DNA from 2 places in the Streptomyces sp. NPDC042100 genome. Region 2 is predicted to be linked to the other one. Evidence: riboswitches for the same ligand, from Rfam matches in the RefSeq annotation. Region 2 holds a riboswitch; the other holds the start of a gene.
The links. A riboswitch is a leader RNA that binds a small molecule or an ion and turns the genes downstream of it on or off. The one in region 2 is predicted to bind cobalamin.

Region 1 (4,425 bases), on a different contig from region 2:
GGCGATCGAGGCGATCGTCGCCGTCGGCGCGATGGCCAGCAGCAGGCTGTTGCGCATCCCGACGGCGGCGATCCGCTCGCGCAGCGCGGCCCAGCGCTCCGGCCAGTTGAGCTCCACGTCGAAGTGGTCCGGGTGCAGCACGCCGCGCGCGGTGCGGGTCTTGTCCCAGGCGGGCAGCGGGCCGTTGCGCTCGGCGAGGTCGGCGGAGGCCTCGTACGCGGCCAGCATGATCCGCTCGGCGATCCGGGTGGACAGCGCGCGGGCCTCGGCCGAGTCGAAGGGCATCCGGAGCTTGAAGAAGACGTCCTGGAGGCCCATCGCGCCCAGGCCCACCGGACGCCAGCGGGCGTTGGAGCGGCCCGCCTGCTCGGTCGGGTAGAAGTTGATGTCGACGACCCGGTCGAGGAAGGTGACCGCGGTGCGCACCGTCTCGTCGAGGCGCTCCCAGTCGATGCCGCCGCCGGTCACGAAGGCGCCGAGGTTGACCGAGCCGAGGTTGCAGACGGCCGTCTCGCCGTCGTCGGTGACCTCGATGATCTCGGTGCAGAGGTTCGAGGAGTGCACGACGGAGCCGGGCTCGGCGGTCTGGTTGGCGGTCCGGTTGGAGGCGTCCTTGAAGGTCATCCAGCCGTTGCCGGTCTGCGCGAGGGTGCGCATCATCCGGCCGTACAGGTCCCGCGCCGGCATCGTCTTCTTGGCCAGGCCCGCCGCCTCGGCCCTGCGGTACGCCGTGTCGAACTCCGCGCCGTACAAGTCGACCAGCTCGGGCACGTCGGCGGGGGAGAACAGCGACCAGGGCGCGTCCGCGTTGACCCGGCGCATGAACTCGTCCGGGATCCAGTGCGCCAGGTTCAGGTTGTGGGTGCGGCGGGCGTCCTCGCCGGTGTTGTCGCGGAGCTCCAGGAACTCCTCGATGTCCGCGTGCCAGGTCTCCAGGTAGACGGCGGCGGCACCCTTGCGGCGGCCGCCCTGGTTGACGGCGGCGACGGAGGCGTCCAGCGTCTTCAGGAACGGCACGATGCCGTTGGAGTGCCCGTTGGTGCCTCGGATCAGCGAGCCGCGCGCGCGGATGCGGGAGTACGAGAGGCCGATGCCGCCCGCGTGCTTCGACAGCCGCGCGACCTGGTGGTAGCGGTCGTAGATGGAGTCCAGCTCGTCCTGCGGGGAGTCCAGCAGGTAGCAGGAGGACATCTGCGGGTGGCGGGTGCCGGAGTTGAAGAGGGTGGGGGAGGAGGGCAGGTAGTCGAGCCGGCTCATCAGCCCGTACAGCGCCGCCACCTCGTCCACGGCGCGGGCGCTGTCGTCCTCGGCGAGGCCGCTCGCCACGCGCAGCATGAAGTGCTGCGGGGTCTCGATGACCTGGCGGGTGATCGGGTGGCGCAGCAGGTAGCGGGAGTAGAGGGTGCGCAGGCCGAAGTAGCCGAAGCGGTCGTCGCCGGCCGGGTCGATCAGCGCGTCCAGGCGGGCCGTGTGCGCGGCGACGAAGGCGGCGGTGCGGTCGGCGATCAGGCCCTCGCGGTGCCCGACGGCGACGGAGGCGGAGAAGGCGACGGCGCCCTGGCCGGCGGCCTCGTCGGCGATGGTGAGGGTGAGCAGCCGGGCGGCGAGCCGGGAGTACGCCGGGTCCTCGGCGATCAGTCCGGCGGCGGCCTCGGTGGCCAGTTCGCGCAGCTCCGCCTCGTCCGAGGAGGCGCTGCGGCCGCGCAGGGCGGCGGCGGCGACCTTGCCGGGGTCGGTGTCCGGGAGGTCGGCGGTGAGATCGGTCAGGGTCCGCAGCAGCACGGTGCCGGGGCCGTCGGTCTCGATCGCTGCGGCCGGATCGGCGGGCGCGATGGTCACGTGGGGGCTCTCCCTCGCTCGGCTCGGTGCCAGGACGGGAGGCGGGGAACGGGCTGCCGTACGCACGGCGGCGCCGCGTCCACCGGCCCACTCCGCGAGGCCCGGACGTCTGTCGGCACCCGGAACGGACGGACCGGGTGCGCTGTCGGCAGGTCCTCGGACTCACCTTGGCGCGAACGCGCACAAAACACACCGTTGCGGGACAGTTCCGGATTTCCACCGGATTCCCCTGCGGCGACAGCGAGGACGAGCATACATGTGGGGGGCACCGCTCGCGGCACCCCCCACATGTTGTGTCGGCCTGGGATGCGGTCAGAGCTCCAGAACGTAGGTGAACAGGGTGAAGTCCAGGCCCGGGACGGGCTTCCAGTCGCGTTCGGGGGAGCGGACGAAGCCCAGTCGCTCATAGATCCGGTGGGCGGTGGTCATGGTTCGCTGGGTGGACAGCACGAGCCGGGCGCACCCCTCGGCGGCCCGCGCCCGGTCCACACAGGCCCGCACCAGGGCCTCCCCGACGCCCCGGCCGCGGGCCGTCCGCGCGACGGCCAGCATCCGGAACTCGGCCTCGCCGGGGCCGGCGATGTCGGCCCACTCCTCGCCGCCGAGCGCGAAGGTCACCCCGCCGAGGACGGCCCCGCCGACGGCGGCCCCGGCGTCGCCCGCCGTGTCGACGGCCACCAGCACCTCCGCCTCGGCGTCCCGCCGGGCGGTGTCCCGCAGCCGGTGCAGATAGGCGTCGTCCTCGCCGAAGGTGAGGAAGCCGTCGTCGAGGTAGGCCCGCGCGGTGACCTCGCCGAGCGCCTCGTACTCCTCGGGCCGTACCGCCCTGATCGTGAAGTCCATGACAGGGAGTCTGCCCCCGGGCACGGCTCCGCCCGCCTCCGGGATACCCGGAGGCGGGCGGGAGCGGGGCGGCGCGGCGGCCGTACGGGGCGGGTGCCGGGGCCGTACGGGCCGGTGCCGGGGGTCAGTGCCCGGCGGCGCCGACCTTCGGGAGCTCGGTGGCGACGCCCTTGTCACCGGCGTCCGCCGTGTAGTCGCCGGGCGAGGTCTCGTCGACGCCGTCGGGCGCCTTGAGCGCCTTCAGGACGAGGGTGAGGACCACGGTGACGACGACGTTGAGCACGAAGGCGGTGAGGCCGATGTAGCCGATCTCGCCGATGCCGGGGATCTCGGCCGAGGAGCCGCCGAAGTGCTTCTGGGTGGGGCTGGCCACCCCGTACGCGGCGGCGGTGCCGTAGACCATGCCGACGGCCCAGCCGCCGAGCAGCGCCCAGCGGTGGAACCAGCGGGTGAACAGGCCGCCGACGAGGGCGGGGAAGGTCTGGAGGATCCAGATGCCGCCGAGCAGCTGGAAGTTGATCGCGACGGTCTTGTCCATGGTGAGGACGAAGACCAGCGCGCCGACCTTCACGAGCAGCGAGACCAGCTTGGAGACCTTGGTCTCCTGCTCCGGCGTCGCGTCCCGCTTGAGGAAGTCCTTGTAGATGTTGCGGGTGAAGAGGTTGGCCGCCGCGATCGACATGATCGCGGCCGGGACCAGGGCGCCGATGCCGATGGCGGCGAAGGCCACACCGGCGAACCAGGCGGGGAACATGTCCTCGAAGAGCTGCGGGATGGCGAGCTGCCCGTTGCTGACCTTCACGCCGGCGGCGATCGCCATGAAGCCGAGCAGCGCGAGCAGGCCCAGCATCAGCGAGTACAGCGGCAGGATCGTGGTGTTGCGGCGGATCACCTCGCGGCTCCGGGACGACAGGGTCGCCGTGATGGAGTGCGGGTACATGAAGAGCGCCAGCGCCGAGCCGAGCGCGAGGGTCGCGTACGTCCACTGGCCGGCCTCGCCGGGCACGAGCGCGCCCTTGGGCTTGCCGGTGGCCGGGTTGACCGTCTGGTAGGCCTCGCCCGCCTTGGCGAAGATCTCGTCGAAGCCGCCCAGCTTGATCGGGATGTAGATGATCGCCACCGCGATGACGAGGTAGATCAGGGTGTCCTTGACGAAGGCGATGAGCGCCGGGGCGCGCAGCCCGGAGGAGTACGTGTACGCCGCGAGCACGCCGAAGGCGATGAGCAGCGGCAGGTCCTTGACGAACCAGTGGGTGTCCTCGCCGCCGCCGACGCCCATCACGTCCAGGACGGCCTGGATGCCGACGAGTTGCAGGGCGATGTACGGCATGGTGGCGAGGATGCCGGTGACGGCGACCGCCAGCGACAGGCCCTTGGAGCCGAAGCGGCCGCGGACGAAGTCGGAGGTCGTCACGTAGCCGTGCTTGTGCGAGACCGACCACAGGCGCGGCAGGAAGGTGAAGATCAGCGGGTAGACCAGGATCGTGTACGGCACGGCGAAGAAGCCGGCCGCGCCCGCCGCGTAGATGGCCGCCGGGACGGCGACGAAGGTGTACGCGGTGTAGAGGTCGCCGCCGAGCAGGAACCAGGTGACCCAGGTGCCGAACGAGCGCCCGCCGAGGCCCCATTCGTCGAGGCTGTTCTCGTTCTCGGCCTTGCGCCACTTGGCGGCCAGGAAGCCCATGACCGTGACGGCCAGGAAGAAGAAGACGAAGACGCCGAGCGCGACGCCGTTCACGCCGT
Region 2 (4,425 bases):
GTCCGGCGCCCCGGCGGACGGCGTAGCGGAGGGCGGCGTCGACGTCGCGCCACTCGGAGTCGCCCAGGTGGGCGAGGCCGTCGGGGGCGGGCGGCGCGCCCTCGTCGCCCCGGTAGGCGGGGACCAGGACGGGGATCTGGCGGCGCTGGAGGAAGGGGACGAGGTTGAGGGCGTGCTCGCGGGTGGTGCCGAGGCCGTGCAGTGCGATCACCCAGGTGGAGCGGGCGCCGGGGACGAGCCAGCCGGGGAGGGGGCCGAGCTCGCCGGGGATCTCGACGTCCTCGTGGGCGAGGCCGAGGGCGGTCTCGGGGGTGCCGCGGTGCAGCTGGGGGGTGAGGCGGACCCGGGCGCCGGTGGCGAGGGCGCCGAGCTCGACCCGTTCGAGCCGGCGGACCACGGTGTCGGCGGTGTGCGGGACGCGGTCGAGGACGGGGCCGACGACGGCGTGCAGTCCGGGGGCCTCGATCCCGTAGGTGCCGGGGCGCAGCGAGGCGAGGCCGCGGGTGAGGGTGATCCGGCCGGGTGCCGTGGCGTGCACGGTGAGCCGGGGGTCGCCGGGCAGCGGGCGTCCGGACGGCACCCTGAGGGCGGCGTCGCTGGCGTACCGGCCGGCCGCCACCGCGGCCGCGCCGACACCGATCACTGTGGTGACGGCCGCTGCCGTCGCTGTAGCCGGGCGCACGCTCCCAGTGTCGGCAGTGGGGGCGGAGGCTGCCACCGGGCGGCACCCCGGACGGGTGACGGCGCGTGACGAGGGTCTCGTCGGCGGGGTCGTCCGTACGGCTGACGGGGCGCGCGGGGTCCACGGGGCGGACCGGCCGGCGGGCGGCGGAGCGGGCGGATGTCGCGGGTGTCCTGGTTCGCCTGCGATTACCCCGGGTCGCACCCTGCCCGCATGGTGGACAGGGGGGCGGCCAGGAGCGGAAGCGGAAGCTCCGGACCCCGGTTGGGGACACCGCACAGCCCGGCCTAGTTCATCTTCCGTTCACCCAGGTTGCGTACGTTCGACCAGCCACTGACGTCAAACGATTGCCTGGGTAAATGGAACACATCACGCTGCTGCTCGCGATTGTGGTCGTGACAGCTCTCGTGTTCGATTTCACGAACGGTTTCCACGACACCGCCAACGCGATGGCGACGACCATCTCGACCGGTGCTCTCAAGCCCAAGACGGCGGTGGCCATGTCCGCCGTGCTGAACCTCGTCGGCGCGTTCCTGTCCGTGGAGGTCGCCAAGACGATCTCCGGCGGGATCATCAACGAAGAGGGCATTCGCACAGAAGTGATCTTCGCGGCGCTCGTCGGCGCCATCCTGTGGAACCTGCTGACCTGGCTGCTGGGCCTGCCGTCCAGCTCCTCCCACGCCCTCTTCGGCGGCCTCATCGGCGCCGCCGTGATGTCGGCCGGCTGGGACGCGGTGAACGGCCCGACCATCGTCACCAAGGTCCTCATCCCCGCCGTCGCCGCCCCGATCGTGGCCGGTCTGGCCGCGATGGTCGCGACCCGCCTGACGTACCGCCTCGGCAAGAAGTCGAACACCGGGACCAAGGCGACCGCCAAGGGCTACCGGGCCGGCCAGATCGCCTCCGCCGGTCTCGTCTCGCTCGCGCACGGCACCAACGACGCGCAGAAGACGATGGGCATCATCACCCTCGCCCTGGTCACCAGCGGCGTCCTCGCCCCCGGCGCCAACCCGCCCCTGTGGGTCATCGTCTCCGCCGGTCTCGCGATCGCGCTCGGCACCTACCTCGGCGGCTGGCGCATCATCCGCACCATGGGCAAGGGCCTCACCGACCTCCAGCCGCAGCAGGGCTTCGCCGCCCAGACCAGCGCCGCGACGGTCATCCTGGCCTCCTCCCACCTGGGCTTCTCGCTCTCCACCACCCAGTCCTGCTCGGGTGCCGTGATGGGCGCCGGCCTCGGCCGCAAGGGCGGTGTCGTCCGCTGGTCGACCGCCACCCGGATGTTCGTCGCCTGGGGTCTGACCCTGCCCGCCGCGGGCCTGGTCGGCGCCGCCGCCGAGTTCCTCACCAAGCAGGGCACCTGGGGCATCGCCGCCGTCGCGGTCCTGCTCGTCGCCGGCTCGGCCGTCATCTGGTCGCTCTCCCGCCGCAAGCCGGTCGACCACACCAACGTCACCGCCGACGACCTCGACAACCCGGCCGCCCCGGCCGAGCCCGCCGGTGTGGTCACCACCGCCATCGCGGCCGTCACCCCGCCGCCGGCCGCCGGCTCCGTCGCCGCCGTCGCGGACACGGACCTGAAGGCCACCATCCCCACCCCGGGCCCCACGGACCCGGCCGCTCCCCCGGCCCCCGCCGCCGCGGTCTAAGGAACTGGAACCAAGCATGAAGATCGACTGGGCAGCCCTCGGCTCCGTCTTCGGAGTCAGCCTCGTGGCGACCGTCGCCCTGGTGGGCCTCTTCACCCTCGGTGTCATGGGCCTCTCCAAGCAGGAGGAGGCCGCCGAGAACGGCGGCTCCGCCACCCTGGCCGTCACCGGCGCCTACGCCTGCTTCGCGCTGTGCCTGGCCGCCGTCTCCTACGGCATCTACCTGATCGTCGCCTGACGCACCGCGCACACCGGCCGGGCGGCCCGCACCCCGAGGTGCGGGCCGCCCGGTTCTCGTGTCTGTGGCGCTCCGCACAGTGACCCGACGCAGGTCAAGGGTGAGTTGACGGCTGTTCGCGGAGCGTGGTGGACTTCCGGGGCCATTACGGCGGCAGTAGAGGAAGTCCGGTGCGAATCCGGCGCGGTCCCGCCACTGTGACCGGCCCCCACGGGCCGGGAGCCAGGAACTCTCGCCGCCGGTCACGTCGATCCAGGGCGCGGACCCTGAGTGAGGACAGAGCGCCATGCCCGGCCGCGGCCTCAGCCTTCCCGGTGCCCCCGGCACCTCGGGCGCCACCAGCGTCTTCGCGTACGGAGCGGCCCTCGGCCTCGCCGTCGACCGGCTCGCCGGCGATCCCCGCCGCGGCCACCCCGTCGCCGCCTTCGGCCGGGCCGCCGGCGCGGTCGAGAAGCGCCTGTGGCGCGACCACCGCGGCTGGGGCGCCCTGCACACCGCCGTCTGCGCCGGCTCCACCGTCGCGCTCGGAGCGCTGGCCGCCCGTACGGCACGGAACAGCCGCGCCGCCGCCGTCGCCCTGACCGCCGCCTCCGTGTGGGCCGTCGTCGGCGGCACCACGCTCGGCCGCGAGGCCCGCGCGATCGGCGGGGCGCTCGCCGCCGGGGACCTGGAGGCCGCCCGGGAGCGCCTGCCGCACCTGTGCGGACGCGACCCGCACTCCCTGGACGGCCCCGCGATGGCCCGCGCGGTCGTCGAGTCCGTCGCCGAGAACACCTCCGACGCCGTGGTCGGCGCCCTGTTCTGGGGAGCCGTCGCGGGCGTGCCCGGACTGCTCGGCTTCCGGGCGGTGAACACCCTGGACGCGATGGTCGGCCACACGTCTCCGCGGTACCGCCGCTTCGGCTGGGCCTCGGCCCGGCTCGACGACCTCGCCGGCTGGCCGGGCGCCCGGCTCACCGCCGCGCTCGCCACCGTCGCCGGCGGGAACCCGCGCGGGGCCGCCCGCGCCTGGCGCGCGGACGCGGCGAAGCACCCCAGCCCCAACGCCGGACCCGTCGAGGCCGGCTTCGCCGGGGCCCTCGGCGTACGGCTCGGCGGCACCCTGGCGTACGGCGGGCGGGTCGAGCACCGGCCCGTCCTCAACGCGCCGGGCCGCCCCGTCGAGGTCGCCGACATCGACCGGGCGGTGCGGCTGTCCCGCCGGATCACCGGACTGACCCTGGCCGCCTGCGTGGGCGGCCGGCTGATCGCGAGCACGCTGAAGCGGAGGAACGCATGAGGGGCGGGGGGCTGCTCGTCGCCGGGACCACGTCCGACGCGGGCAAGAGCGTCGTCACGGCCGGCATCTGCCGCTGGCTGGTCCGGCAGGGCGTCAAGGTGGCGCCGTTCAAGGGACAGAACATGTCCCTCAACTCCTTCGTGACCCGGGAGGGCGCCGAGATCGGGCGTGCCCAGGCCATGCAGGCGCAGGCCGCGCGCGTCGAGCCGACCGCGCTGATGAACCCGGTGCTGCTCAAGCCCGGCTCCGACCGCTCCAGCCAGGTCGTCCTGATGGGGAAGCCGGTCGGTGAGATGAGCGCCCGCGGCTACCACGGCGGACGCCAGGGGACCCTCTTCGAGCCGGTGATGGCGTGCCTGGAGGAGCTCCGGAGCACGTACGACGCCGTCATCTGCGAGGGCGCGGGCAGCCCGGCCGAGATCAACCTGCGGCGCACCGACATCGTCAACATGGGCATAGCGCGGGCCGCCCGGCTGCCCGTCGTGGTCGTCGGCGACATCGACCGGGGCGGCGTCTTCGCCCAGTTCTTCGGCACCACCGCGCTGCTCGCGCCCGAGGACCAGGAGCTCGTCGCCGG

Region 1: linked by a shared signal. The riboswitch ahead of ACZ6J5_RS27685 (ribonucleoside-diphosphate reductase subunit alpha) and the one ahead of ACZ6J5_RS14525 (cobalamin biosynthesis protein) in region 2 are both predicted to bind cobalamin.

The regions. Positions count from the first base shown of each region.
Region 1 covers NZ_JBVJDK010000013.1:166,402-170,826, forward strand. The annotation lists gene ACZ6J5_RS27685 (ribonucleoside-diphosphate reductase subunit alpha) at 1-1,839, opposite strand, end outside; adenosylcobalamin-variant (AdoCbl-variant) riboswitch at 1,982-2,080, opposite strand; gene ACZ6J5_RS27690 (GNAT family N-acetyltransferase) at 2,152-2,682, opposite strand; gene mctP (monocarboxylate uptake permease MctP) at 2,807-4,425, opposite strand, start outside.
Region 2 covers NZ_JBVJDK010000005.1:463,769-468,193, reverse strand. The annotation lists gene ACZ6J5_RS14540 (alpha/beta hydrolase) at 1-682, opposite strand, end outside; gene ACZ6J5_RS14535 (inorganic phosphate transporter) at 1,042-2,331, shown strand; gene ACZ6J5_RS14530 (hypothetical protein) at 2,348-2,569, shown strand; cobalamin riboswitch at 2,704-2,823, shown strand; gene ACZ6J5_RS14525 (cobalamin biosynthesis protein) at 2,856-3,848, shown strand; gene ACZ6J5_RS14520 (cobyric acid synthase) at 3,845-4,425, shown strand, end outside.